4 regions of the Marinomonas mediterranea MMB-1 genome follow, and region 1 is predicted to be linked to each of the others. Evidence: predicted binding sites of a transcription regulator. Region 1 holds the regulator's gene; each other region holds the start of a gene.
What was found. The regulator sigma-54, encoded in region 1, starts transcription at its own class of promoters, with help from an activator protein. The targets are predictions, from matches to a motif close to TGGCACNNNNNTTGCTNT.
Positions count from the first base shown of each region.

Region 2: a site for sigma-54 is predicted at 5,390-5,407, ahead of flgB (flagellar basal body rod protein FlgB). Genes of this name have one in related genera too.
Region 3: a site for sigma-54 is predicted at 4,276-4,293, ahead of MARME_RS00260 (circularly permuted type 2 ATP-grasp protein). Genes of this name have one in related genera too.
Region 4: a site for sigma-54 is predicted at 3,250-3,267, ahead of glnT (type III glutamate--ammonia ligase). Genes of this name have one in related genera too.

Region 1 is NC_015276.1:1,966,154-1,973,811, forward strand. Features, by position in the region: gene yjgA (ribosome biogenesis factor YjgA) at 1-342, opposite strand, end outside; gene mgtE (magnesium transporter) at 348-1,700, opposite strand; gene MARME_RS08945 (HPr family phosphocarrier protein) at 1,710-1,979, opposite strand; gene MARME_RS08950 (PTS sugar transporter subunit IIA) at 1,991-2,440, opposite strand; gene MARME_RS08955 (RNA polymerase factor sigma-54) at 2,458-3,927, opposite strand; gene lptB (LPS export ABC transporter ATP-binding protein) at 3,994-4,719, opposite strand; gene lptA (lipopolysaccharide transport periplasmic protein LptA) at 4,719-5,237, opposite strand; gene lptC (LPS export ABC transporter periplasmic protein LptC) at 5,212-5,799, opposite strand; gene MARME_RS08975 (calcium/sodium antiporter) at 5,806-6,762, opposite strand; gene MARME_RS08980 (ABC transporter ATP-binding protein) at 6,939-7,658, shown strand, end outside.
Region 2 is NC_015276.1:3,692,953-3,700,610, forward strand. Features, by position in the region: gene flgH (flagellar basal body L-ring protein FlgH) at 1-277, opposite strand, end outside; gene flgG (flagellar basal-body rod protein FlgG) at 296-1,081, opposite strand; gene flgF (flagellar basal-body rod protein FlgF) at 1,108-1,845, opposite strand; gene MARME_RS16925 (flagellar hook protein FlgE) at 2,038-3,735, opposite strand; gene MARME_RS16930 (flagellar hook assembly protein FlgD) at 3,749-4,459, opposite strand; gene flgC (flagellar basal body rod protein FlgC) at 4,470-4,919, opposite strand; gene flgB (flagellar basal body rod protein FlgB) at 4,922-5,317, opposite strand; gene MARME_RS16945 (LPP20 family lipoprotein) at 5,591-6,181, opposite strand; gene gspD (type II secretion system secretin GspD) at 6,319-7,658, opposite strand, start outside.
Region 3 is NC_015276.1:52,639-60,296, reverse strand. Features, by position in the region: gene MARME_RS00270 (transglutaminase family protein) at 1-1,623, opposite strand, end outside; gene MARME_RS00265 (alpha-E domain-containing protein) at 1,620-2,564, opposite strand; gene MARME_RS00260 (circularly permuted type 2 ATP-grasp protein) at 2,566-4,035, opposite strand; gene MARME_RS00255 (hypothetical protein) at 4,419-6,452, shown strand; gene MARME_RS00250 (tetratricopeptide repeat protein) at 6,548-7,658, opposite strand, start outside.
Region 4 is NC_015276.1:2,691,114-2,698,771, reverse strand. Features, by position in the region: gene MARME_RS12315 (Lrp/AsnC family transcriptional regulator) at 56-550, opposite strand; gene MARME_RS22300 (hypothetical protein) at 567-716, opposite strand; gene MARME_RS12310 (aspartate aminotransferase family protein) at 825-2,201, opposite strand; gene MARME_RS12305 (helix-turn-helix domain-containing protein) at 2,457-3,113, opposite strand; gene glnT (type III glutamate--ammonia ligase) at 3,365-4,699, shown strand; gene MARME_RS12295 (class II glutamine amidotransferase) at 4,742-5,641, shown strand; gene MARME_RS12290 (GltB/FmdC/FwdC-like GXGXG domain-containing protein) at 5,691-6,374, shown strand; gene MARME_RS12285 (FMN-binding glutamate synthase family protein) at 6,397-7,658, shown strand, end outside.

The DNA of each region.
Region 1 (7,658 bases):
TTGATCTCGTGTTGCTTCAAGTTGATGAAATAGCTTGTTATGCAGTGCTGAGGTGGTATCAAAAAGATCAACTCGATGTTGAATCGCTTCATGATCCTCGCTGCGCATCACTTTACCAATATATTGAAGATGGCGGCGTTGCGCTTCTCTCTGTTTGATTCGGTCTGCCTCATCCAGTGCGTCTCGCATGGTTTCGGACATGGGGACTTTTGCTCTTTGTGATTTGCTCAGAGCGACCAGTTGCTTACCGAGGTCCTGAAGCGCTTCCATTTCTCGCTTGATCTGAGTTTTGCTCTTATAGTTTTCGTCGTCAAACTCGTCGTATTGTTCAAATTCTGTCATTGTATTTACACTAAAAATAAAGTTGCTAAACCTAAGAATGATAAGAAGCCGACGACATCGGTCACTGTTGTAAGAATTACGCTTCCCGCAAGTGCTGGGTCAACGCCTAGTTTCTTTAGAATGACGGGGAGCATGGTTCCCGTGATGGCGGCAAATAATAGATTGATAATGATTGCTGCGGCAATGATATAGGCTATCTGGAGATTGTCAAACCAAAGAGCTGTCATTGCTGCGATAACGGTTGCCCATAATATCCCGTTGAGGGCTCCGACCACAATCTCTCGATTGAGTAGCCACCCTGTATTGGTTGCACCGATTTGATTTAGGGCGATTCCTCGAATAACCAAAGTCAAAACCTGTGAACCAGCGATTCCGCCCATGCTGGCTACTATTGGCATTAGAATGGCGAGCGCTACGATTTGATCTAACGTGTCCTGAAACAGTCCTATAACGTAAGAAGCAATGAAAGCGGTGACTAAATTGACTCCGAGCCATACAGCGCGTCGCCGAGTTGTTTTTAAAATGGGAGCGAACGTGTCTTCGTCATCCTCTAAACCTGCCATCGATAGCATAGAGTGCTCAGCTTCGTCTCGAATGACATCAACGACATCATCGATTGTAATTCGTCCCAATAGTTTTTTTGTCTCTGGATCAATCACTGGCGCTGAGACCAAGTCTAATTTTTCGAAAAGCTGAGCTACTTCGCTGGCAGGCATGTCCGAAGTGATTGTGGTCGTTTCCGTTTCCATTATTTCGCGAACAGTAGAAGAGGTGTCTGCGACTAATAGTTTTGTGAGAGGTAAGGTGCCTAGAAATTTGTCCGATCGACTGACGATTAATAGATTATCAGTCATGTCAGGCAGTTCTTGGTGTCGTCGTAAAAAACGAAAAACGATATCGACCGTTATATTGGGTCGGATCGTAATGGTGTCCGTGTTCATGAGTCCGCCTGCGGAGTCTTCAGAATAACTCAGCAGGGTTTCTACACGGGCGCGATTTTGCGCTGTCATTGACGCGAGAACTTCTTTTACAAGAGTCTCAGGTAAATGTTGAAGAATATTGGTTAAATCGTCGTGCTCAAACTGTTCAGATACGGCAACAAGTCGTTCCGTATCCATTGTTTTCATGAACTGAGCACTGATGTCTTCACTTAAATATTGAAGAACCTCACCTTCGTTCTTATCGTCGATTAGGTCCCAAAGCAGCTTACGTTCTTTTGGTGGAGAAGATTCTAGAAGTCTTGCTACATCCTGAGCGGGTAGAGCACCATTGAGCAAATACCGGATTTGCATCGTTGTTCCAGACTCAAGTGATTCATTTACTGTCTGGAGGTGTTCTTGAGTGGTTTGCTCAGTCATGTAGTGGGCTTACTCCGCTTCGCCGAATCGATTAGCAATGACCTCGACGATTGCGTCCATAGCGTCTATTTCATCATCGCCGTTCGCCTTTATTTTTAAATCTGTTCCTTTACTAGCCGCCAGCATCATCATAGCCATGATGCTTTTTCCGTCTACGTTTCGACCATCTTTTTCGATGGTAATATCGCACGAAAAGCGAGTCGTTGTTTCAACCAGTTTACTGGCTGCCCGAGCATGTAAGCCTAGTTTGTTTACAATAGTGACGGTCTTTTCCTGCATGGCAGTCGCCCTTATACTTGTTGTAGAAATGAGGTTATCAATTCTTCGTTTGTTGTAGTATCACGTAGTCTCTTTAATTTATCTGGAGATTGTGCCATTTCTGCAATTTGAGATAACGTCTTAAGATGTCCCTCGCATTCGTTAGGAGGGGCTATCAGTGCAAATATTAAATCAACGGGTTGTCTGTCTATTGAGTCGTAATCAATGGGTTTTTCTAGAGACATAACAACAAGGGCAGCATGATTTGCTTGTTCAAATCTACAGTGCGGAATTGCTATTCCGGCTCCGACGCCAGTACTGCCGAGCTTCTCTCTTGCTAAAAGCGCATCGTAGACTGCTTCTGACTCACAATGCAGCCTCGCCCCAATAGCCTCGGCTAAAAATTCCAGAACTCTTTTTTTGCTGGCAATTGGTTGATTAGCAAAAACCAGCTCACTATTGACTAATTTTTCTAAAGACATTGTTGATATGACCTACCTTAAATAAGGCGCTTTCGTTCATTGGAAGGAGGGATGTTCATCGCCTCGCGATATTTTGCGACGGTACGTCTCGCAACTTGTATTCCTTGCTCGGCAAGTATCGTAGCTAGCTTATTGTCACTAAGAGGCTTTTTAGCCGGTTCTTCTGCAATAAGCTTTTTAATCATGGCACGAATAGCCGTTGAGGAGCATTCTCCGCCAGAGCTTGTATTAACATGACTCGAAAAGAAATATTTGAGCTCAAAGATACCTTTAGGAGTATGCATGTATTTTTGAGTTGTGACACGAGATATTGTTGATTCATGCATTCCGACTTCTTCTGCCACGTTATGGAGTACCATCGGTTTCATTGCCTCTTCGCCATACTCGAAGAATTCGATCTGCCTATTTACGATACAGCTGGCGACCTTTAGTAGGGTTTCATTTCTACTTTGAAGGCTTTTTATAAACCACTTGGCTTCCTGTAGCGAGGTCTTTATGTAGTTTACGTCTTCCGAAGACGCTGACTTGTTTGCCATTGCTGAATAGGTTTCGTTGATCTTTACTGGTGGTAGCGCATCATTGTTTAGTTCAACTTGCCAAATACCATTTTTCTTTTTTACTGAAACATCAGGAATAACATAGTCAGTGTCTGAGGTGTCAATTGTCGAGCCGGGTTTTGGGTTTAGTTGTTGTATAAGCGCGATAACGTCTTTAAGCGCCTCTTCCTTTAAGCGTGTTTTCCTACATAGCTGGGCAAAGTCGCGATTCCCGAGAAGTGGTAAATAGTTATCGATAACGTTATGGGCGGGTTTAAACAATTGGTGATTGTGAAAGCCTTCCAGTTGGACTAATAGACATTCTCTTAGGTCTTGCGACGCAACGCCAACGGGGTCAAATCGTTGGACGCGATGTTGGACAGCGACAACTTCATCGAGCTCTAAGTCTTCAAGTTCAGAGGCAAGGGATTCAAAGACTTCTTGCACGCTGATCGATAGGTAGCCATCGGGTTGAACGCATTCAATTAAAGCATATGCAATTTCAATGTCTCTATCAGAAATATGAGTAAGGTTTAGTTGCCATATTAGATGGTCTTGTATATTTTCGGATTCAGAATTTCTACTGTCTAAGTCGAAATCACCATCAAATAAAGGTGCGTCAGAGGCCGCTGCTGTATTTTGATACGTGTCGTCCCAACTACTGTCGATAGAGAGTTCTTCAGGGATACTTTCCGTCCATTCAGACTCTACTCTTGCTTCTTCTGAGTTAGTGTCGCTCTCTGCTTTTTTTTCGGTTTGATTGCTGGATTCTGATGACGCTGCAGCTGCACTCTCGTCTTCATCTAGTTCAAGAAGTGGGTTAGATTCCAGAAAATCGTGTATTTCCTGTTGCAGGTCAATAGTTGAGAGTTGAAGTAAGCGTATCGCTTGCTGCAACTGTGGAGTCATAGTTAACTGCTGACCGATTTTTAGCTGTAATGACTGCTTCATGGAGCAACTCTTCTTTTATGGAACGCGTTATGCATATTACTCCCTTTTTATTTGAAAAATAAGAGCTTAAAGCTTGAAGTCGTCGCCTAGGTAGACTTTTTTTACTTGTTCATTGTTAATAACGTCATCTGCATTTCCTGAGGCGATGATGTGTCCATTTCCTACAATGTAAGCCTTGTCGCAAATGTCTAGCGTTTCTCTAACATTGTGGTCGGTAATTAAAACACCAATGCCGCTGTCTGTGAGGTGTTTTATGATTTGCTTAATGTCGCCGACCGATATAGGGTCGACACCAGCAAAAGGTTCATCAAGTAAAATGAATTTAGGGTTCATTGCCAGTGCGCGTGCGATTTCTACCCTTCGTCGCTCTCCACCCGAGAGAGCCATGCCTAAATTCTTTCTAATATGAGTAACATGAAATTCTTCAAGCAATTTTTCTAGTAAGTCGCTTCGTTCTTGTTTAGTCAGTGTTTTTCTAGTTTCTATAATGGCTGCAATGTTGTCTTCAACAGACATTTTTCTAAAGATAGATGCTTCTTGAGGGAGATAGCCAATGCCTTTTTGCGCGCGCGCGTGCATCGCATCCTTAGTTACATCCAGGCCATCGATGAATATTCCTCCAGCATCATTTGCTACCATGCCAACAATCATATAGAAACAGGTCGTTTTGCCCGCGCCGTTTGGACCTAACAGGCCAACTGCTTGTCCAGATTCGACGGACAGTGACACATCGAGCACAACTTTTCGTTTTTTGTACGCCTTAGCGAGATGTTTGGCTTCCAATATTGCCATTATTCACTCTTCTCTTGAGCTGGTTGCAAAGTCATTTTTACTCGTCCATTGCCTCTGTTTTCTGCGGTAAAGGTTTCATTTTTCATCATATAGAGGATGAAATCCGCATCTATTTCATCTAACCCTCGCTTTAAATAGCCTTTGCCATTAATTTCTAAGCGTCCATCTGTAATGTAGTCGATCTGATCTCCGCGACTTGTTACTCTGTTTCCGGCCTCGTCTAATTGCTGCGTGAATCTCGCTGGTGTGCCAGTGGCCTGTAAAGAGCTAAAAGTGTTGGTGGCTGGGTCGGTAAACACCTTTAGAAAGTCTGCTTTTATTTCGATCGTGCCTTGTTTTATTAGAACGTCGCCTTTGTAGGTGGCTTCGCCCGCTTTCTGATCGTAAAATGCTTCATCCGCTTGGATTTCAAGAGGTTGGCTAGTGTCGCTTTCTAAAGCGTAGTTTGAGCTAGCACTTAAACAAGCGCTTACTGTTAGAAACAAGGTGACCTTATTGATTTTGAGTAGCTTGTTCATAATGTCCAGATACGTTTCCTTTAAATTGAGCAGTTTCAAGGTCTACGAATGAGCGAATGGTGTCCGCTTTTGTTATGCCTTGCTGTGTAATGAGTTCCGCATTTCCAAGGCTGATCAGCGACTTGTCGACATCATTGTAGTGAATTGAATCTGCATTTAAGCGGTTGGATGTTGTTGTGCTGTCTTTTCGGGTTACGAATGCATTGGAGGTTAGTAATATATCTTTGTTGGCGTCATTTAGTTTTCCAAAGTCTGCCTCAGCGTACCAAGCGATATCATTTGTAACCGTTTCTATTTTTGGTGATATTGCTTCTGTTTGTTTGTTTGAGTTGAAATGACTCAATTTTGATGTCTTGATCGTCTGTTCCAACTTTCCATCAATGGTATATTCTCTTGACGTGACATTTTCTAAAAAATAGTCAGGGGAGTCGGAAAGTTCGTCTGTTGAGACGAGTGTCAGAGTCGGCGACGCCCCATACCAAAAGAATGCCGTTGCAGACGCCGCTATTGCTAAAAGAATAAGGAGCTTTTTTGCCCAGTCTTTAGACGAAAGTATATTCATAATTAATTAGCTATATGCAATTAGAGTATATAAGTAGATTGCATAGCTGCCCAACAAGGGGAAGCCAATCCAGCGAGGAACTTCTTTAGATCTAGTGCGAGAGTATACAAGGACAAGAAGTGTTAATGTAAGGGTAAGTCCTAAAACCCACCAATAATCGCGATTTAACACCTCTTCGTTTAGCAATCCTGGGGCTAGGATCGCTGGCATTGGTAATACGGTTGCCAAATTGAATAGGTTTGATCCTAATACATTGCCAATGGCAATATCATGATGACCTTTTTTAACGCTTGTAATCGAAGCGGCTAATTCAGGCAAGCTTGTGCCGATTGCGACAATGGTCAAGCCTATAACAAGTTCGCTTATTCCCATTAGTGTCGCAATTCCGACCGCTCCCCATACCAATATTTTTGATGAAATAATTAATACTGCGAGACCTAATGTCGCCATAAGCAATGAGTACCAGACACTCTTACCGTCATCTTCAGGTAAATCTTCTGTGAGCTCGTCTTCACCGTCTTTCGTACCCTTAAGTAAGATAATTAAAGCAATAACAAATGAAGCAATCAGTATTAAGCCGTCCACTTTGGAGAGGTGCCCATCGTAAAACAGAGCGCCTGCTATCAGTGTGATGGCGACAACGAGAGGTATCTCCTTTTTTACGAGCGTTCCCGCAATTGGAATGGACGAGAAAAAAAGTGTTGCACCTAATACTAAGGCAACATTGGCTATATTTGATCCTAGGACGTTACCAATCGCTATCCCTGGTGCATTATCTAGTGCGGCGGTGGCCGACACAACCATCTCAGGGGCAGAGGTTCCTAGGGCGACGAGCGTTACACCAATTATAATTGGGCTAACATTTAATTTTTCGGCGACAAGTGCCGCATGTTCGATAAACTTATCTGAGCTTAATACTAATAAAATAAGGCCAGTTACGAGCGCCGCAGCAAACAAAAACATATATCTTTTATTCCATGGATAGCAAAGTGCTCCATTTAATGTGGTTTACCAACTAAATTCAAGACTTGACGTGCGCGATCCTTTATAAAACAAACAACATAATAGTTATAGCGTTTAATTTGGGGAGGGCGAATGCTACTATTTGTACAATAGATTTAAATGGAAGTATAAAAGTCGTGAAAAACGCTTACGTTCAAATTAGCAATCTATCGTTTACTCGTGGAGAGAGAGCGATTTATGAAGGAGTGTCTATTAACATTCCTCGTGGAAAAATAACCGCCGTTATGGGGCCGAGTGGCACAGGGAAAACGACACTGTTGCGTTTAATCGCCGCTCAACTCCATCCAGATCAAGGCTCAGTGTTGGTTGATGGCGTAGATATTCATAAAGCCAATCGTTCTGCTTTGTATGACACACGTAAGAAAATTGGCATGTTGTTTCAAAGTGGGGCGCTGTTTAGTGATATGTCTGTCTATGAAAACGTTGCCTTTCCCTTGGAGGAGCACACGGACCTTCCGGATGACATTATTAAAGATATTGTTTTAATGAAGTTGCAAAGTGTGGGCTTGAGGGGGGCGGTTGATCTAATGCCTTCGGAGTTATCTGGTGGTATGGCACGTCGCGTTGCTCTAGCGCGGGCTATCGCACTCGATCCAGAGCTTGTTATGTATGATGAGCCATTCGCTGGGCAAGATCCAATCTCAAAAGGCGTGCTTGTCGAATTGATCAAAAAACTAAATAAAGCGGTTGGTATAACATCCGTTCTCGTCTCTCATGACGTTGAAGAGTCTCTGTCAATATCTGATCATGTGTGTATTCTGTCGGGTGGTACTGTTGTTGCTCAAGGAACACCTGAAGAAATAAAGGCGTCGGATGATGCACGCGTTATTCAGTTT
Region 2 (7,658 bases), 1.7 Mb from region 1:
CTTTACTCAGGTTCGCAGCATTACTTTTTGTAGAACTCGTACTTTCAGAAAGAGTAACGGTTAAAATATCACCGACACTTCGCGCTTTTTTATCACCAAAAAACACATCACCCATTCCTACCTGATAAATACCACCGTCTGCGGATTTAGAATATTGCAGTGTGGGTTGCACGACTGGCGTATAAAATGGATCATCAGCCTTTGGAGCAGGGTCCACCGCGGCACAGCCAGCGAGTAAAATAGGAAAAACAAACAAAAAAGAACGATAACGGTTCATGGTCCAGACCTATAATAATTAAAGCTGCTGAGTCACAAAACCAAGCATGCCATCTGCGGTAGAAATCACCTTAGAGTTCATTTCATAAGCTCGTTGCGTTGTGATCATATTTACCAGTTCTTCAACTGAATTAACGTTGGAAGCCTCTAACATACCTTGGCCCAGCTCCCCAAGTCCTTCCTCTCCAGGAACACCGACGATTGGCGCACCACTCGCTGATGTTTCTTCATAAAGGTTTCCACCTAAAAAGTACAAACCAGCTGGATTAATAAAATTAGCAATCGTAATGGATCCGATCTCTTCTTGATCCGTTTCACCCGCTCGCAATACAGAGACAGTACCATCATCTCCAATAGTAATATCAACAACATCACTATCAAAAGAAATTTGCGGATCAAGAAGGTTGCCGCTAGAGTCCACCATCTGACCTTCGCTGTTCAATTGAAAGGAACCGTCTCGAGTATAGGCCGTTGTACCATCTGAACGCGTAATTTGAAAGAAACCTGCACCTTGAATAGCGACATCTAAATTTCTGTCTGTCACGTTGTAATCGCCTTCTTCGAAATTCTTCTGCATCCCCGTTACTCGAACACCCGCACCAATTTGCAAACCAGATGGTAGCTCCGTATTTTGCGCACTCAGCCCACCTGGGGATTTTAGCGTTTGGTACATTAAATTCTCAAAAACAGCGCGCTCTTTCTTAAAGCCAGTCGTCGAGACGTTTGCTAAGTTGTTAGAAATAACACTTAGCTGCCTGTCCATTGCCGTCAGGCCGGTTTTCGCTGTCCAAAGTGCTGTTTGCATAATCGCTACTACCTATAAAAAATTATCTAACGTTCTAAGACTTTTGCCGATGCAGTGGCGTTTTGTCTAACAGAATCCATTACTTTGATGTTCATTTCAAAACGACGAGCCAGTTCCATAATCTCTGTCATTTCTTCAACTGCATTTACATTGCTGCCTTCTAAAAAGCCCGATATCAGCTTAATGTTATTGTCCTCATCAAGCGGAAGTCCATTCTTTGTACGCAGTAAGCCGTCATTGCCTTTAGTAAGATTTTCACCATCCGTATTTACTAACTTAATTCGACCAATTGACGTCGTTTGCGTAGCATCACCGCCCTGCGGAATAAATGAGATAGTGCCATCAGACCCAACATGCAATGCATCTAACGGGGGGAGAAAAACAGGCCCAGCACTACCAAGCACTGGCAACCCAGTTCCAGTAACCAACTGGCCTGCGGAGGTCAATTGAAGGTCGCCTGCGCGGGTATAGACTTCTTGTCCCGTCGCATCCATAGCAGCGATAAAACCATCCCCCTGTATTGCTACATCCATATCTCGCCCAGTTTCAATCATCACCCCTCTTTCCATTCGAGTGCCAGGGTTTTCAGTCATGGCATAGACACGCGAGGGGTAATAATCGCCATTGACTTGCATGGAACGAGCTTGCTCAAAATCAGCTCGAAAACCGGTTGTCGCGACATTGGCTAAGTTGTTGGCATGAATACCCTGTGCATTCATCACTTGAGTGCCGCCACTCATGGCCAAATACAAGGCTCTATCCATTACTGACTCCAATCAACAAAAAATAAATCGAATTAATATTACAATTACTTAATGCAATCAAATTTCATGCCACTTTCAGATCATCAACTAAAGAAGCTCACCACAACCTCTAAAAACCTTTTAAAAATAAGACAGACACAAAAAAACCGACTTTCGTCGGCTTTTTTGTGTCTGTCTTTAACCCGTAAACGCTTAACGAAGGTTAATTATCGTTTGAGTAACCGTATTTTCAGTCTCTAACGTCTTCGAGTTCGCTTGATAGTTTCTTTGAGCTTCTATCAAGGCAACAAGTTCAGAGGTCAGATCCACATTTGACTCTTCTAAAGAGCCACCTTTAATGCTACCCAAAGTACCGGTATTTGCCTTGCCGATATTTGCCGCTCCAGAGCTGGAACTTGCCACCCAACCAGTATCACCCGATGGATTCAAACCATCCGTATTATCAAAGGTCGCTAGCGCAATCTGCCCCAACGTCGCTGTTTGTTGGTTTGTATAGGTCGCAACTAAGAATCCATCTTCATCAAAGCTAACGCCTTGCAATTCACCCGCTGCAAAACCATCTTGTGAAAAAGTATCTGTGCTCGTAATAGCGTATTGAGTGGAATCATCAAAGCTAATTTCTAACTCGCCAGTCAAATTCGTTGGATCCCAACCTGTGATAGTTAAATCCGTTGCTGGCACCGGGGTGGTATAAGGCTCATATCCCGTAAATGTCCCTGTTAAGTTACCACTTGAATCAAACTTAACAATAGTGTCTTCTGGCAAGTAAAGATTTCCATTCGCATCCGTCGTTTCACCATCAACGGTCACCTTAACTTCCCACGTATTATCCTCACCCTGCTTTATAAAATAATAACCGACAGTATGCGCCTCACCCAATGAATCATAGATTGTGTTCGTATTATTATAGGTGTAAGTGTTCGCATCTTGTGGATCAAAGCTTTCACGAGCGTGACCTTCTGACGTAGTCAACTCCCCTGCACTCGGATCAAGCCCAGCACCAAGGTTGATGTCGCCAAGTGGGGTATTATTAACCGTCGCAGTCGCATCCGCATAATTCAGAGGTATTGTCGTAGGCGTAATGGGCGCCACTGTGGGAATATCACCAACAGTAGGTTCTGTTGTACCACTATAAACAGCAGAGTAAGCCGTGTTAGTCAAGCTACCATCAGCATCATCGAAAGTAACAAAATAGTCACCCAAAAAGGCATTGCCACTGTCATCCTGCAGCTCACCGTTGACCGTCATATAAACTTGGTAAGTATTTGGTGTCTCTGACTTTGCATAATAAAGCGTTACAACATTATTAGCAGAATCTGTTACAGTTTGTGCGTAGGTATATGTATCCGTGTCAGACGGATCAAATGATTGAGAAATATAAGGTGGAACATCTTCAGCACTGGAGTTTAAATTTGCCTGAATTTCAACACTCGTCGTAGCCTGAGGGGCAATACGTTCAGTAGGTACTTTAAGGTTTTCTAGTGTACCACCAATCGAACCATTCACAGAGTTATAACCCTGTACAAAACCACCGTCGTTAGTAACGAGGTTACCCTCTTCATCTAACTTAAAATCACCTGCCCGAGTGTATGTCTGTACACCTCCTTGATCCACTACAAAAAAGCCACTACCATCAATAGCAACGTCGAGGTTATTGCCAGTATCGTTGTAATTACCCGCAGAAAAATCTTGCGCAACGTTATTCACACTGACACCACTACCAATGGTATTACTGCTGCCCGAGCCAATAACATTTGTATTGTACAAGTCACCAAATTCAATACGAGACTTTTTAAAGCCAGTCGTATCAGCGTTCGCAATATTGTTACCTGTGACGCCCAAATAATCTGCGGATGCCTTGATACCTGAAAGTGCTGTGTTAAAACCCATGAGAATTCTCCGCTTAACCGATAATATCGATAGTATCTGTTAATTTTAGTGTGCCGTAGCCGTTGATATTCAACGAAGTGCCGTCTGTACCATTTAAGCTAACACCATTAATTCGACTTGCCACCTGCGAGGTTAATTGAGTTACCTCACCGGATGTTTCACTAGACGTTACAGAGACGCTATAATCACCAGCTGCAACAGCCTCTCCTGAATCATCTTCACCATCCCACGTATACTTACCATCAGAATCAAGACTATCTGTTCTAACAACATTTCCATCAGAGTCAGTAATAGTGACGGTAGTCGCGCTGGAATCCGAAGGAATAGTCGCTTTAATATAGGCATCTGTACTACCATCATATGAAATCGTGTCTTGATCAACATACACTGATTTTCCAACTAACGTAGATGCAGTCAATGCCTGACTAGAGACGAGAGCCTCAGACATAGACGTCATAGTGGACGACATATCTGTTAACTGCTCAAGCGAACTAAACTCCGCCATTTGAGACACCATATCACCCGTTTCTTGAGGTGCAGTAGGATCCTGGTTTTTAAGCTGCGCTATATACAGCTCCATAAAAACATTTTTGTCCGCAAGCGAATCACTTGACGACGTAGACGAACTCGAATCAGTTGCCACACCTGCTTTAATTTTAGCTGAATCGGTGCCATATTGAGCAATTAATGAATTCAGACCTGTTGTTGCGCTAGTATCAGCCATTTTTTATCTCCTAAGACTGCCCAAGACTCAGCATTTTTTGCATCATGCTTTTGGCAGAATTCATTACTTCGACGTTTGTTTGAAAAGAACGAGATGCAGACATCATATCGGCCATTTCTTCAACAGGATTTACATTCGGGTAAAAAACGTACCCTTCCTCATTAGACATAGGGTGGTCAGGTTCGTACCTTGGCTGCAGTGGCGCATCAGACTCAACGATACCTGCAACTTGCACGCCCACGCCGGACTGCAAGTCATCGTCAGAAACATCACGCCAGCCGCGTTCACGCATGGATTCTTCCATCATCTCAGCAAAAACAGGCTTTCTTGCACGGTAGGTTTCATCCACAGAGCTTGCCACACTATCAACATTGGCAATATTACTCGCAACCGTATTCAAGCGAATGGTCTGAGCACTCATTGCCGAGCCGGAGATCGCAAAAATATTATTTAATGACATTATTATTGCCCTCCTGTCAGCGCTTTTCTCATGCCGCTAACTTTTCTATCTAAAAATAAGAAACTCGTATCAAACTGCAAGGTGTTTTGAGCAAACTCCGCCTGTTCTCTTTGCATATCCACTGTATTTCCGTCCAACGACGGCTGACTTGGGTTGCGATACAGGAGAGCATCATCAGAGCCAAATGTACTTGAACCATCAATATGTTGATCATCGTTACCCGCAAGGTCCAAGCATTTCACTTCACTTTGCAACATTGAATCAAAGGTAATGTCTCTTGCTTTGTAATGAGGGGTATCCGCGTTTGCGATGTTATTCGCTAAAACAGACGCGCGCGCACTGCGAAACTTTAATGTTTCGTCATGCCCTGCAAAAGCTTGTTGAAAAGTGATCGCCATACTACCCTCAAATTCACTCTGATCAGCCAATTATAGGCTATTGAAAATATTCCACCTTATACCTCACAACATAAAGCAATTTGAGTGCCAATTCGAAAACACCGTTATATATAAGGTTCCCCAGTGTTTTAACGGCCAAAGCGGCAACAAACAAAACGACAAGAGTGGCAAAAAGCGGCAATAAAAAAGCCTTGGGGAAATCCCTCAAGGCTTTTAATATATGTAGACCATATTTATTAACTAAGAAACGACTTATAACGTAATAGTTATGAATTAATTTTGACGTTTGGCAATCTCAGCTGCTAGCTCATCAAAACTTTTCTCAGCTTGAAGCTTTTGGAACAAGGCTGCATTGTTTTTCATCGACGTACGCAAGATAGATTCAGATAAAGAGCCTGCTTGCTCTGGATCTAGGCCTACTGCAACCACCAAGCCACCTGACGGAGTCGGCATTTGGCGGACAACTTGAGAACCTATCAATGTTTGCTCCGTTACTTGTTTTGTGACAACTGAATTCACTCGATCGACCGTTTCAGTGTCGCCCGCACCAGTGGTTTCAACATACTGCTTAACCATGTTTTGCACATCAACACTCAATACTTGTGCGAGCTCAACACGAGCAGAAGTTGCAGCCATTTGCTTCATATAATTATAACCCGCGGCCGACTTTTCACTGTAACCAACCGCAGACAAACTAATGCCGTCAATTGGCGCTCCGCACACCCATTCAGGAGCAGGCTGGCTTGAACCATCAGCAAACATACACGCGACAACAGGAGCCACTGATTCTTCTTTTTTATCTGTGGAACTACACGCTGCAACCGCAAGCGCCAAAACACCTAACCCTAAAAATTTTAATTTCATTTCTCTGTCCCTCTATTCCGGCGTATGTTTATCACTTTGGTCTGCATACTGTTTGAGGTAGTAGCAAACACCTTTCTATTTCTACTTAAGCAACTCTATTTAAAACAACTCTATTCAATAGATTTTGAGTCAATAAACTATTGAACTAACGGGTTATTAAACAAGCCGTCTAACGAATCTGCGCGTGTTGCCTCGATCGGCATCTGCAATTCAATTGACCTAAACGATTTGTACTTTGATTGCGCCATATCTTCCGCCTCAACGGCACTTCGCAAAATAGTAGGTCTAATGAAAACCAACAAGTTTTTCTTGTTATTTTCATATGATTTGCTTCTAAACAGCGCTCCCAAAATAGGAATATCACCTAATAGCGGTACTTTTTGTTCCACTTCGACAACATTGTCTTCAATTAAACCACCTAGAACAATGGTCTTACGATTGCCAGCAATGACCGTCGTTTCAATTTCTCGTTTCGTGGTAATCGTACCTAAAGAGCTCGCTTCGGGAGAAGCTGCTTCAACAATTTGATTTACTTCCATTTTAACTTCATTGTCCGCATTAATATGCGGAGTCACTTCCAAGGTTAGACCGATGTCTTCGCGTGAAGTAGTGACAAACGCACTACTACTAGAATCGGAATAACCGCCTGTTTGAAACGGACGCGTTTCGCCCACCAGAATCTTCGACTTTTGGTTGTCGAGTGTCATGATCTTTGGTGTAGACAATAAGTTCGAATTAGAATTACTTTCGATGGCTTGAAGTATGCCTGCCATATTCAAATCACCATCACTATTAAACGACGCCGCTCCAACCGTTATGCCATTTGATAACGTTGGCGTTCCTGCAACAACCGAGGTAGCAATGTCGGTCAAGCTCGACCCAGCAGAGCTAAAGTTGGTTCCCAACACAGGCGTTGTAGAGTCACTTGTGTCTCCAAACAACCATTGAAAGCCAAGCGCGTCAGAGCCTTCCATTTTCACTTCCACAATAATGGCTTCGATCAACACTTGCGCTCTAGGGATATCCAGCTCACTCAGAACCCCTAAGATATCCGCCATGACATTGGGTTCTGCACTTACCACAAGCGCATTTAAGGATTCGTCAGCCTGCACAAAAGAGCTTTCGGGTCTATCTGAGCTCTGCGCTGTCTTCTCGGCACTCAGTAACCCTGTAATAAGCTCAGCGGTCGTCTTCGCATCGGCATAACGAAGAGGAATTACCTTAAGTCTCGTCGTAGAGTCGGAAGGCTGATCCAACTGCTGAATTAAATCCTCAATCTGATCTAGTGTTGCTTCTTTCCCCTTAAGTACTAGGCGGTTTGTGCGCTCATCCGCAATGATTTTACTGGTGTTTGACGCAGAGCTTTTTCGGCCATTACCCGCTTCCGCGCCTTCAACAAGCTGACTTAACATTTCAATCAAGTCACCAGCCCACGCATGCTTAAGCCTAACAACGCGAATTTGGCCTTCGACGGTAC
Region 3 (7,658 bases), 1.9 Mb from region 1:
TTCCGCAACGGGCGGCAATGAACCTAACGGTAATCGATACCCCATTGGGCTATCGCCCGGTATTAGGGTGATCACATCACGTCGCATCGGCCATTTGGAGCTATGCCAATAGCCATTGTTGTGCTCTAGGGGAAGAATAAAGCCCGTTGGCGTGTTAAGCCCTCGTGTCAAAAGCTTCGCCAGGCGACGTCGTTCAAGGTCATCGCTTAGATCGGCCTTAGTCGGGTCAATTTCTTCCGGTAAGGATTGCTCTTGCAGTAAGTAATGCAGCGTGTCTTCATAGCCTGTTTGCAAGTATTCACTTTGCAAACCAAGGGTATCGCATAGCATCCGACCAAAGTCTTCTGCTTCTTTTATGGTGTGCTTGTAGTCTTTATCCACTCTAGCAAGCAGCGACTCGTCTTCCCATAAAGCGTGGCCGTCGGTGCGCCAATAGCAACCTAACGCCCATCTCGGAATCTCTTCACCCGGGTACCATTTACCTTGACCATAATGAAGTAAACCGTTGCCGCCAAACTCTTGCTTCATTTTCAGCAATAAGTTTTTAGCCAAGCTTAACTTTTCATCGCCTAACGCGGCCGTATTCCATTGATCCGATTCCATATCATCAATAGACACAAACGTCGGCTCACCGCCCATCGTAAGGCGCACGTCTTCTTGTACCAATTTTTCATCGACGGCAGCGCCTAATGCTTTGATGTTTTCCCATTCCTCATCGCTGTAAGGCTTAGTAACACGAGGATCTTCGTGAATTCGAATGACTTCATTGGTATAGGAAAATTCGCACTCACATTCATCAGTAAAGCCGGTAATCGGCGCTGCGGATTCGGGTTCAGGTGTACACGAAAGAGGGATGTGACCTTCGCCAGCAAACAAGCCAGAAGTAGGATCAAGTCCCACCCAACCTGCACCGGGAATGTACACTTCACACCAAGCATGCAAGTCTGTGAAATCTTCTTCTGGGCCAGAAGGCCCATCCAAAGATTTTACATCTGCGGTAAGCTGAACAAGGTAGCCCGATGCAAATCTCGCCGCCAGTCCCAAATGTCTTAATATTTGCACCAGCAACCATGACGTATCACGACATGAACCTTTCTTTAACGTCAGTGTTTCTTTGCACTTCTGAACACCGGGTTCCAGACGAATACCATAGTCAATTTCACTCGCTAATCGCGAATTAAGTTCGACCAAAAAGTCGACGATACGTTTGCTTTTTCGATCAACCGTCGATAGCCATTTATCGAGTTCAGGACAACTTTCACTGATCTTCAAATAAGGCGAAAGCTCTTCTTTCAAGGCACTGTCATAGGCGAAAGGAAACTCTTCCGCGTATTCTTCAATGAAGAAGTCGAATGGGTTAATGACCGTCATATCGGCGATCACTTCCACTTCAAAACTCAAAGAAGTGGTTTTCTCTGGGAATACTAAACGCGCTTGATAGTTGCCAAACGGGTCCTGTTGCCAGTTTACAAAATGTTCATCTGGCCCAATTTTTAACGAATAACCATGTATATGTGTGCGTGAATGCGGCGCAGGGCGAAGGCGCAAAGTATGAGGAAATACCTCGACCGGCCGATCAAACTCATAGTTTGTTTTGTGTTGTATGGCGACACGAATGGTCATGCAGCGTCTCCTTGACGAAAGTAAAACCAGTTTTCCGTAATTTGATGATTAAGCTCGATAATAGCCACTTGAATGTCATTTAAGTGCTCGCGATAGTCTTGGTTGAGCTCCTCTGACGATTCAACGGCGTTGGTTTCTTCGAGCAGTTTATCTATGTTTGCAGCAATCAGCCCAGAACGAGGCAGCGTCGAAGCGGCTTCTCGAATTTGAGTCATGCAATACTTTTGGCTACGAGGAAAATAGTCGTCCATCATCAAGAAAGACACCGCTTTCGCGCCGTTGACCGTCGAGCGAACCGTTCTACGGTAATTCAGCAGGGCACTTTGCGATTTCAGAACTTTCGTCCAGATCACCTGACCTAACTTAATCACTTCATCTTCTTCGGATAACAACATCTGAGAGACAGCCGCATCAAGAATACGCGTATTCATATCGGCACGCTCAATGTAACGTCCCATTATCATAAAATGCCAGCCGGCATCGCGACACATGGTTGCAGCCAACAAACCCACGACCTTCTGACACCCTTCGATGATGGTATTTAAGAACGCGTGACGCTCAGATCGATTAATGCCTTGTTTAATATTCTGACGGGCGAATAAATCCAACTCGTTTACAAGTTCCCACATTTCTTGGGGCAATACATCCCGTGTGGTTCGGATATTCTCTCGTACCATTTTCAGCGAACTCAGCATCGAGCTGGAATTGGTGTCGTCTGAAAGTAAGAACTTGACGACATTTCGCTCATCTTTGTTTTTATAGCGCTGTTCGAACGCTTCAGTACCACTGTTGATCGTAATCAGGTTATACCAAGAGATTTCAACCTCTCTTGGCAAGTCAAACAACAGCTCATCGTAGACACTGACTAAGCGAGCAGTATTTTCTACTCGCTCAAGGTAGCGAGCGCTCCAGTACAGTCTTTCAGCCACTCTTGATAACATACTACTCTCCTTTCGCCTCAGTACCTTTTGTATCAACGATCCAAGTATCTTTACTACCACCCCCTTGTGACGAATTGACGACAAGCGAGCCTTTTTTCATTGCCACTCGAGTCAGTCCACCTGTGGTGACATACGTATCTTTACTTTGCAGAATAAACGGACGCAAATCCAAATGACGTGGATCAATCTCACCTTTGTCCGTAAGGATAGGGGCAGTAGACAATTTTAACGTCGGTTGAGCTATATAGTTTCTGGGGTTTTCTTTAATTAACTTCGCAAACGTTTGCTGCTCTTTCTTTGTTGAGTGAGGGCCAACCAACATGCCATAGCCGCCCGATTCATTCGCGGGTTTTACCACGAGCTTATCTAAATGCGCTAACACAAACTCTCGATCTTCTTCTTTCTCACACAGGTAAGTTTCGACATTTTTTAAGATCGGTTCTTCGTCTAAATAATAACGAATCAAGGCAGGAACGTACGCGTACACGACTTTATCGTCGGCAACACCTGCGCCAGGAGCGTTCGCAAGCGCAACGTTACCAGCTCGCCATGCGCGCATTAAACCGGGCACGCCAAGCACAGAATCAGGCTCAAACGCTTCGGGATCGATAAACAAATCATCGATTCGACGATAGATAACATCCACACGCTCTGGCCCATAAATGGTTTTCATATAGACGCAATCATCTTCATCGACAAAGAGGTCACTACCCTCAACCAATTCCGCTCCCATTTGCTGCGCTAAAAACGCATGTTCAAAATACGCTGAGTTATAGATACCGGGCGTTAAAACCACGATTTCAGGCTGAGCAACTTGGCGAGGAGACAATGCCGCTAACGTCTCAAATAATTGCGCGGGGTAAGAGTCGAGCGGAAGAATACGGTCATTCTCGAACAACTCTGGAAGAACACGCTTGGTCAACGCACGGTTCTCCAACATATAGGACACACCAGAAGGCACACGTAGATTATCTTCTAAAACATAAAATTCGCCATCCGCATCACGCACCAAGTCGGTGCCACAAATGTGAGCCCACACACCAAATGCAGGCGATACACCTACGCATTCAGGGCGGAAGTTTTTAGAATCTTTGATAATGTGTTCAGGAATGACGCCATCTTTAATGCAGTTTTGATCGTGGTAGAGGTCGTCTATGAATTGGTTTAGTGCGGTGAGTCGTTGTTTGAGGCCGGCTTCGGCGATTTTCCAGTCTGTTGCGTCTATGGTTCGAGGGATAATGTCAAATGGCCAGGATCGGTCTATGTTCCCTTCGTCGGTATAAACAGTAAAGCTGATCCCCATTTCCTGAATCGTTGCTTCTGCTGTTTGTCGCCTTTTATCTAGTTCTTCGGGAGGGAGGGATTCGAGGTAGTGCAGAAGTTGTCTTGCAGGAGGCCGTGGCGCGCCCTCATGATCAATAAGTTCATCAAAAAAAGGGGCAGACCGGTAGTCTTGACTAAGTTTTTCCATATAAGTTTTCCTCACAAAAGGTCTAGGAGGTCGCAGCGCATTATCTTTGTTGTAATTACCATTGCATGCGTCAGGCAAAGCTGGCGAGCCGTCTGTTCAATAACGTACTCAATCCCTGTTTACCTAAAGTGCACCATTCGTGACCTTTTGTACAGTATTGATTGCGGACTTTAACAACAAATCACTTAATCGAGATCAATAGATAGATCAAGCAAGTATACTGTTAATCACCCTGATGTGGTTGCAAAGGTCAGGCCAATAATGAATGATGAGAAGCAACGCGGAGTAAGAAATGATCGACGTTCACTTTCACCGCTAATTTACCGTCAAAAACCTCAAACGAAACAAATTGTTTATTTTTTATAAAATGGATACAGATAAAAATGAAACGACCTCTTATCTCAACCGCTGCAGGTATTAGCAGCGTCCTACTCAGTTCTCTGTCCTTCGCCGGCCCAATGGACACTTTCAGAATGAATGCCCCTGCGGATACCGTGCTGTACTACGAAGGAGACCTTGTTGCTAATACAGCGGGGCTTTCTAGCCTCAACACGTCCGAAGCGGATACACAGCAAGCACTTCAACAAGTATTTTCGAACCCTAATGCCAGTGAATTTCTCACGCAGCTTATATCCGACATAACACGGTTTAGCCAAGGCGAAGACCCAACATTGCTTAATGTGTATGGTTTCAGTACTGAGGACTCTGCGGCGTTTTATTTCGATGGCGGACTGCCCATTTTTCAGGCTTCCTCACGTAACCCTCAAACGTTTGTCGAGCAGGTCACTGCCGTCGCAAAAGCACAGCAATTTGAAGCCACTCGCGAAATGTGGAAGGGTGCGGAAGTATTCACATGGCCACTGACAATCGACGAATTTGAGGGCGAGTCGCCTTATTTGGCCATCTCGACAAACCAGAACACAGTTTCCCTCGGCTTATTCTTTAAAAGCGACACCTTAGAGAAAAAACGTTTGCGATTGGGCTTGGTAAAGGAATCTATGTCCATTAACAAGACAAATAAAATGGATACCTTGATTGCTAACTTTAAGCTAAAAGGTACTGGCGTTGGTTTTGTCGACCTCGAACAAATGGCATTAATGGCCACAAGATCCAAAAATCATTCTGGCAGTCAGGACTTACAGAATCTTGGACTGAAAGCGACACCCAAGGCTTGTAGCGCAGATATTCAAATGTTCGCTCAAAGTGCGCCTATTATCGTCAGTAGCTTTCACTCAAAAACAGCCGCAGACGGAGCCTTTGAAGCGCACTATAAAACGATATGGGAAATAAAAAGCGACGCCATTAAATCGAACCTACAACAGCTTAATGGACACCTTTCTGCAACGACGCTAAAAAACAGCGATACACTAGCAAGCTTAGGCTTGGGAATTAATGTGAATACTCTCACGCCAGTACTCACAAACTTCTGGTCACAATTTCAAAATCTAGAATTAAGCTGTCCTGAACTAAAACAATTGCAAACCGACTTAAAGAGCCAGCATCCGTCTCAATTGGCCATGTTTGCGGGTCTAGCACATGGTGTAACAGGGCTCTCAGTTGACCTGTTTGATTTTGATTACTCTCCGTCAAGAGGGCTAACAAGTTTAGATGGTATTGTGTCCGTGTTTGCGGAAAATCCTGCCAACCTTGCCGCCATCGCAGCAAACATTGCACCCGTAAAAGGACTGCCTTTACCACAAGATGGAACGCCAGCAGATCTCGACATCCCCGATGTACCCGCTTCTATCAATGTTAAAGGCCGTGTGAAAGGCAAGGCACTTATGGTCTACGCTGGCCCTAACGCGGCAACACTTTCAGAAGAAAAAAGCCAAGAAATTCTGAATAAGAAAGGGCTGTTGGGGCTTGCGATCGACTACGCTGACACCGTCAATTTAATTGATAATATGCTCGGAATGAATGGCAACCCAGGCCAGCCTACCGTAGACACTTGCATCGCCGTTCATCAAGAGTTACAACAGATCAGCAACCAAAATGTGAAATCAACCACCGAGGTTACCTTTAATAATTACGGTGTCGAGATCGATATGATGGCATCCGCTCGTCCCTCAACCGAAGAAGTCCAACTAGCAGGTTCTTACCAAGTAGACACTATGGGAGACGATTGCCGCTGGAGCACGTATGGATACGAAACCATAAATGCCGATGGGACAGGCTCTTATAATGTAATTGATGATTCTGACTCGAACTGTGACCTATTTAACGTTAAATACGAGTGGCAGCAACAGGGCGACAAGTTCATTGTGGTTGAGAAAGAAGTGCTTGGTCGAGAGAGTTGTGATGCAGAACTTCAAATGCAAGAACCCAGCAGCTACCAATGCGAGCTATTAGCGACTGGAAACAGCGGTTTTGAATGTTTATTAGACGAAGAAAACCTTTATCGTTATCGCGTGCGATAACTTACGTTTCCCCAAGATACAAAAAGCTGGCTTAAGCCAGCTTTTTTCGTTTATTACCGCGCGTTTTTTAAAAATCGAGCTATTTTGAAACCGATCTAAGTTGGGTTATTTAACCAATCTTGAAACTCTGGTTTCTCCAATAATGCCTTGTATAAAGGCGTTCTAGAGAGTGTGTTCTTAGTAATAAGACGACCAAATCGCTTTCTTAGCACTCGCAACGCATCCCATGCCATATCCAGCTCATTCCGGCGGGCAAGCTCTGCGGCCAGAGTCCAGTATGCTGGTTGGTATTCAGGGTCGACGGACAATGCCTGATAAGCGCTATTGAGCGCGTTATCAAACTGTTTTATACGCAGCTCTTGCTCGGACCGATACTGATATATAGCAGCATCGCCATATTCGTTTTTCAGTACCTTATCAACGATTTTGACAGATAAGTGCGGATCCGAACTAGAATGGTATGCAGCAAGCCATAATACATCGCTAAGAGGCTGTCTTTGGAGATCGAGGAAACTTAGCCGTTTTTTATACTCGTTATCATCTTTTGTATTCGTTAATAACGTACTGACTTCCAGTAATTGCAAAAATTGCACTTCTCGCCCTTCGGTGTAGAGCTCATCAAAAAAGGTCTTGATCTCTTTTGCATTGGATTTTTTCAGTATTTTCGGCAATTTATTCCAATTTGTGCTCGTCGCTTTACGGCTTTTCCCTTTCTTAGAAGCCTCTGAAAGCATCGCGATTCTGGTAAGACGGGTACTTTCTGGCATCACCGACAACCACCTCCTAAAGTCGATAATGCGATAGTCCCCTTTGTAATTTTTACGGTAATACACTTCCAAATAGTCGAGTCGATTCCTGTTTAGGCGATACAATAATTTAGAATGCTCAACATCCTTATGCACCAGTGTAATTTGCTTGTAATGGTTACGCAGATCACTTAACTGATTAATAAGAAGGGATTGAATATACTTCGCAGGTGTATCCCCTTGTAGAGCCTCAAGAGAAAAGGTATTCGCCTGATATGAACGCTTCCCTCGATAAAGAAAAAGCGACATATCAACTCTATTCACCAAGCTTCTCCCATTGCCCCTAATAAGCTCGAGTTCAACATCATTGGCAAACTCAAGCAAGGCCTTAGAAGGAAACTTTGATACAAAAGTCTGTTCCGACTCACTAGCAACGTCTTGTTCTGATGATGACGCTCCT
Region 4 (7,658 bases), 720 kb from region 1:
TATGCCGTTGTCGATGTATGTTTACGTTTTGGGCTGTCCGTCTCTATAGAACGGGTCATTCATTTGGCTCGAATAGGTTTTCGATTGGGTAGTATTGCTTAACAACAGGAGACTTAATCACGATGTAACTAAAGTACTTATCAATGAAGGTGTTCTGATCTAGAAGCTCTTCCATAATGGTTTGGTAGTGAACGACATTCCTTGTTAGAAAAACCAGTTGATAATCAAACCCACCGCTCACCAAGTGACATTCTTGAACCTCATCAATCTTTCTTATACAGGCTTCGAACTGCGCAAAATGATCTGGACGATGGTCTGTTAAGGTAATTTGAGTAAATACACGCTGAACGGTGCCCAGCTTTTCAAGTTCAATATGAGCACCATAATTTGAAATATAGCCTGCTTTTTCGAGGCGTTTAACTCGAGTTAAACAAGGGCTAGGAGAAAGGCCTACCACATCGGCTAGATTAACATTTGAGATCCGACCATTTTTTTGTAAGTGGCTTAGGATACGTACATCAATACGATCTAGTTTTGGTGAACCGACCATAAAAAACTCCTTTCTACTAAGGGAAGCTGCGAATAAATCTCTTGAGCTTCAGTGTTATCCACGCTTTGTCATCTGTGGATTTGTCCGCAGCTTCCCAAGAGAGATGCGGACTTTTTCTAATACCTATTGACGCTTCGATAGTAGCAGGAAGTTGCATGATCGTCATCCGTCGCTCTTCAATCTTTTTTGGTATTCGAGCGTTGAATACGTGCAGCGTTTGCTCTTTTCAGAGGGCCGTACGCACCAACGCAAAAAAGCCTTTAAGATGAATGTGTTAACTGATAGCCGCTTGTACGTCTGGATCTGCTAATACCTCATCCAACGTTTTTTTCACTCGCTCAAAAAGTATCGCAAAATCTTCTTCTCGATAACAAAGTGCGGGCGCAAAACCAAGGATCCCGTCTGCGAAACTTCTAAAAATGACTCTGTTTTTGTAGGCTGCATCGGAGATTTTCTCCGGTAACTTAAGGCTTGGGTCAAATTGAGCTTTGGTTTGTTTATCGCACACCAGTTCTAGTGCACCTAGAAGACCACGGCTACGAGCATCGCCTACCAGAGGATGATCTAACAGAGCTTGCAAACCTTGCTCAAAGAAAGGCGCTACTTTTTGAGCGTTTTCAAGAAGTCCGCCTTCCTCATACAAACGAATCACCTCAAGGGCAATCGCCGCGCTGACTGGATGAGCGGAATACGTAAAGCCGTGTCCAACGGGAGCGCTATTTGACTCGCTACCAGCAATCGTTTGATAGACGTGATCGCTCATCATCACTGCGCCCATTGGCGCGTAGCCAGCGGTGAGGCCTTTTGCCACCGTCATTAAGTCTGGCTGAACGTCTTCCGCTTCACTTGCGAACATGGTGCCTGTTCGACCAAAACCAGTAATAACTTCGTCGACAACAAACAAAATACCCAGCTCATTACAGCATTCTTGCATCGCTTTTAACCAACCCTTTGGTGGGACGATAACGCCGCCTGAGCCAATAATGGGTTCACAGAAAAAAGCAGCAACGTTGTCGACACCAATTTCGTCGACTTTACTCTTTAAAGCCGCAACAGATTCTGTGATAACGGCATCTGCGTCATCGCCATGTGCTAAGCGGTAAGAATAAGGGCAAGCTATCTTATGCTGGTTTGGAAGGGGTAAATCAAAGTTGTTATGGAAAACAGGCAGTGCGGTAAGACCAGCGCCCTGTGACGAAGAACCGTGGTAACCTCGTTCGATGCTGATAAACTGCTTTTTAGTCGGCTTTCCGAGAGAATTAAAATAGTGAACAATAAATCGAATCGCTGAGTCTACGGCATCTGATCCGCCCATGCTAAAGAATACGTGCTGTAGAGAGCTTGGTGTGATTTCAACTAACTTAGCAGCCAGTTTGATCGCTGGTTCGGATGCAAAGTGAAAGTAACCTGTTGCGTAGGGCAGTGTTCGCATTTGTTCTTGTGCCGCTTCGACAATACTTTCATGGCCGTAGCCTGTGTTGACACACCACAAGCCAGAAAACGCATCTAATAATGTATTTCCCTCTATGTCAGTCAGGTAAGCGCCGTCTCCTGATTTAATAATGGTTGCGCCTCGTTTTTCGTGAGCATGGTAATTTATGACAGGGTGAATATAGTATCGTTTGTCTAATTCGATTAGATCGTCTTGCATAGAAGGTAGCCTGCTACATGAGTGAAAAATTATTCAAAATAGTAGCGTGGGAAGGGCGGCGGATGATGTCGGCAGAGTAGAGGGAACATCAAGAAAATGGCGAATTTTGACTAGGGACGAAATATTATTCCGTTTCGGTTATTTTGTCTCTAGGCGTTTCGTTTCTAGTCCTTTCGTTTCTAGTCTATTCGTTTCTAGTGAGTCTGTATCCAGCCATTTCATGATGCATGCAAGAGTATGAGTTATGAGTTGCGGCTATTTATCGCCAGAGTCATGAATAATGACAGACAGCAATTTTATGGGAACCTCTTCTAATACTTCTGGGCCGTGAGGGATATCCGAGTTAAAGGACAGTGAGTCGCCAGGAGACATTTCGTAAAGGTGATTACCGTGACGGTATTGCAAACGACCTTCTAATAAATGGATAAATTCGTGCCCGGGGTGAGAGAAGGTCGGAAACACTTCGCTTGCATCGTCCATCGCAATCAAAAAGGGTTCGTAGACCTGTTTTTCACCACGATTATAGCTGAGTAGCTGATAGGTGTGGCCTTTCTCCGTTCCTCTACGGACAACTTCCATTCCTTGACCTGCTTTCGTCAGTTGAGCGCCGCCTTCTGGACGATCATAGTCTGCGAACAATTGAGAGATAGACAGGCCGATCGCGTCGCAAAGTCGATTCAAGGTATCTAAACTCGTGGAGACTTGCGCATTTTCAATTTTACTCACCATCCCTTGGCTTAAATGAGCGATTTTAGCGACATCGGCGATTTTAAGGTCAAGCGACATTCTTCGCTTCTTTACCTGTAGTGCAATGTAACTTTCAAGTTTCAATTTAGGAGAACTTGTTCTTTTTTCACTTATTTCGCCCTCATTCAGTGCGCGCGCATGACGAGACGGTGCATTTTTGTCCATGTTTTGAGCCTTTTAGAGCGTATTGACGCGCTTTTTAATACGTCGCAACGATCAGTATTTGAGTAATTTAGAAATTACAGCATAAAAATCAGATTCTTACACCATTGGGAATAAAAAATTACTATAAGTAAAAATTTGGCAGATTTTTTGCTTTCCTAATAATAAATAAATATTCCTGTTAGGAATTTAAATTTTATAGTAGGTTTGAATAAAACAATATTCATAACGTCATACATATCAGGAGAATCGTGATGCAACCAGATACCGTTAAAAGCTTTATCGAAGAAAATAAGGTCAAGTATGTTCTAGCTCAGTTTGTTGATATTCATGGTGTTGCTAAAACAAAATCTGTACCTGCAACCAAAATCTTTGATGTTGTTGAGGCGGGCGCGGGTTTTGCTGGTTTTGCTACCAATGGCTTAGGTTTGGAGCCACACGGTCCTGATTTTATGGCGCGCGGTGACCTTTCTACATTGAGTATTGTGCCTTGGCAGCCGGGTTATGCGCGCATTGCATGTGATGGCTATGTGAACAATGAACCTCACCCATATTGTTCACGTGTTGTTTTGAAGAACCAGCTGTCTCGTTTATCAGAAAAAGGCTGGTCACTCATGACAGGGTTAGAGCCAGAGTTCTACCTGTTTAAGCGAGGTGAAAACGGTGCTTTGTTGCCGGTTGATGATACGGACAATTTGGCGAAACCTTGTTATGACTATAAAGGCTTATCTCGATCTCGCGAGTTCTTAGAGCGCTTGGTTGAGTCCCTTCAAGCCGTCGACTTTGATGTCTATCAAATTGACCACGAAGATGCGAACGGTCAGTTCGAAATTAACTACACCTATGGCGATGCGCTGGAATCTGCGGATCGTTTTACTTTTGTTCGTATGGCTGCGGGTGAAATCGCTAATGATATGGACATGATCTGCTCCTTTATGCCTAAACCTGCGGCGGACAAAACAGGAAATGGCATGCATTTCCATCTTTCTATTACGGATGAATCTGGCAAAAACTTATTCTCTGACGATTCAGATGCCCACGGTATGGGATTGTCAAAAATGGCGTACCACTTTACAGCAGGCATTTTGGCGCACGCTAAGGCGATTTGTGCGTTTGCAGCGCCAACGGTTAACTCCTATAAGCGATTGGTTGTCGGAGGAAACGATTCAGGTGCTACTTGGGCGCCTGCGTATATATGTTACGGCGACAACAACCGCTCTGCGTTAGTGCGTGTTCCCTATGGGCGTCTTGAATTCCGTCTGCCTGATTCTGGTTGTAACCCATATCTTGTACACGCGGCATTAATTGCGGCAGGCATGGATGGTATTGAGCGACAGTTGGAGCCAGGTGATCCGACCAACATCAACCTTTATGCCTTGTCTTTAGAGGAGATCGTAGCGAAGAGCATCGACATTCTTCCTCAGAATCTAAACGAAGCGCTTGACGCATTGGAAGAAGATTCAATCTTCATCGAACACATGGGTGAGGAAATTGTGTCTGAGTTTATCAAGGTTAAGCGTCAAGAATGGAATGAGTACTCACGTCATGTATCTGACTGGGAAACGGCTCGTTACGCAGAATTTTTCTAACGATATCAAATAACTGAATACGTAAATTTTAGAGGTTTAATTATGTGTGGAATTGTCGGCCTTTATTTAAAAAACGACGCACTAGAAAACAAGCTGGGTGAACTGTTTGAACCCATGCTGATCTCAATGACCGATCGCGGCCCCGACAGTGCTGGCTTCGCTATTTATGGTGATGAAGTCCAAGAAGGGTGGTTGAAGCTAACACTACGACATCATGAAGAAGGTTTCGATTGGTCTACGTTAACCGATCAAATAGCGACAGCATTGCAATGCGAAGCAGATTGGATGAGTAATGCGAATGTGGCAGTACTAAAGGTTAAAGCCGACGAAGCGGCCGTGCGAGAGTGGTTGAGTGCACATTATAGTGAGGTTCTGATTTTAAGTGCAGGCGCTTCAATCGAGATCCTAAAAGAAGTGGGTTTACCTGAAAATATTTCGTCAAAATTCAGCCTAAGCGGCATGGAAGGGTCGCACATCATTGGGCATACGCGAATGGCAACAGAGTCTGCTGTCACGATGGAAGGCAGTCATCCATTTTCGACGGGATCGGATTTATGTCTCGTGCATAACGGCTCACTGTCAAATCATAACCGTCTACGTGAAAACCTAAAACGCGAGGGTATTACGTTCGAGACGGAAAACGACTCAGAAGTGGCAGCTGGCTACTTAACATGGCGTTTGAACGAAGGGGACTCCTTAAAAGAAGCATTAGAAAGTGCCCTTAACGACTTAGATGGCTTTTTCACCTTCACTATAGGTACAAAAAATGGCTTTGCAGTAATGCGTGATCCGATTGCCTGCAAACCCGCGGTACTTGCTGAGACCGATGACTATGTCGCGATGGCATCAGAATACCAAGCGCTTGCGTCGCTTCCTGGAATCGAAAATGCAAAAGTGTGGGAGCCAGAACCGGCCACCTTTTACATTTGGGAACGTCACTAAACGTTATTGAGCAAAAGCGACTTGGTTACAGAGGAATTTGGAGAAAACAATGAATACGTTTGATTTAACGAACAATACGGTGACAGAACTGAATCATGCATTACATGCGCAAAAAGGCAACGTGAGTCAGGCTGATTGGACCGTAACGAACCCTAAGGGATCACACAATTTAGCGGTTGGCTTAGATGAAGCGCTGAACGTCGACATACATGGGCATGCGGGTTATTTCTGTGCGGGGATGAACAAGACAGCCAATATCACAGTGCATGGCAATGTTGGCCAAGGCGTTGCTGAAAATATGATGTCTGGCGTAGTACGCGTAAAAGGCGATGCATCGCAAGCGGCTGGCGCAACGGCGCACGGTGGGCTGTTAGTGATTGAAGGCAATGCGGGCGCACGCTGCGGCATTTCGATGAAAGGGATTGATATTGTCGTAAAAGGCAGCGTTGGTCATATGAGCTGCTTTATGGGTCAATCAGGTAGTTTGGTTGTGTGCGGTGATGCAGGTGATGCGCTAGGAGATTCTCTCTATGAAGTGCACATCTACATTAAAGGGGAAGTGAAATCCCTTGGTGCCGATTGCATCGAGAAGGAAATGCGCGACGAACACCTTACTGAACTCGCAGCGCTTTTAGAAAAGGCCGGCGTGGATGAAGATCCTGCCAGCTTTAAGCGATATGGCTCTGCACGAGAGTTGTATACCTTTAAAGTTGATAACGCATCTGCCTACTAATTTGTTGAAAGAGATTTTGATTATGAGTAACGATACACACAATCCTAGTTTACGTGAGTCCGCGACTTTTGACCGCTCTACAATGGCAGAGATTCGCCGTGCTGCAGAGACGGGCATCTATGATATTCGAGGTTTTGGCGCAAAGCGAAAATTGCCCCATTTTGATGATCTTCTGTTCTTGGGAGCGAGTATGTCCCGTTATCCGTTAGAAGGGTACCGCGAGACATGTAACACCTCGGTCACGCTGGGAACACGTTTTGCTAAAAAGCCGATTGAGCTGGATATTCCTGTCACTATTGCGGGTATGAGCTTCGGTGCTTTGTCTGCGAATGCGAAGGAGGCGTTGGGTCGCGGCGCGTCGATAGCTGGTACATCAACGACCACTGGAGACGGCGGAATGACGCCAGAAGAACGTGGGCAATCGAAAAAATTGGTCTATCAATATTTGCCTTCACGTTACGGCATGAACCCTGATGATCTTCGTAAAGCGGATGCGATAGAAGTGGTATTGGGTCAGGGCGCTAAACCGGGCGGCGGCGGCATGCTACTCGGGCAGAAAATTACGGACCGTGTCGCGAAAATGCGCAACCTGCCAAAAGGTATTGATCAGCGTTCTGCTTGTCGCCACCCAGATTGGACAGGGCCGGATGACTTGGCAATTAAGATTTTAGAGCTTAGAGAAATTACCGATTGGCAAGTGCCAATCTACATCAAAGTGGGTGCGACGCGCACATACTATGACGTTAAGCTGGCGGTAAAAGCCGGTGCAGACGTCATCGTGGTTGACGGGATGCAAGGTGGCACCGCGGCAACGCAAGATGTGTTTATTGAGCACGTCGGTATCCCAACATTGGCTGCTATTCCACAAGCCGTACAAGCGTTACAGGAAATGGGCATGCACCGTAAAGTGCAGCTTATTGTATCGGGTGGCATTCGAAATGGTGCCGATGTCGCTAAATGTATGGCATTGGGCGCAGATGCTGTCGCCATTGGTACAGCAGCTTTGGTCGCTCTGGGTTGTAATGATCCTAAATGGGACGATGAATTTAAGAAAATTGGTTCGGCAGCGGGCTACTATGACGATTACCAAGAGGGTAAAGACCCTGCGGGCATTTCGACTCAAGACCCTGAGCTAATGAAACGATTAGACCCTGTCGATGCGGGACGTCGTTTAGCGAATTACCTTCGAGTATTAACACTTGAAGCGCAAACATTGGCACGAGCGTGCGGTAAAAACGATCTTCGTAATTTGGAACCAGAAGACCTTGTTGCCCTAACGGTTGA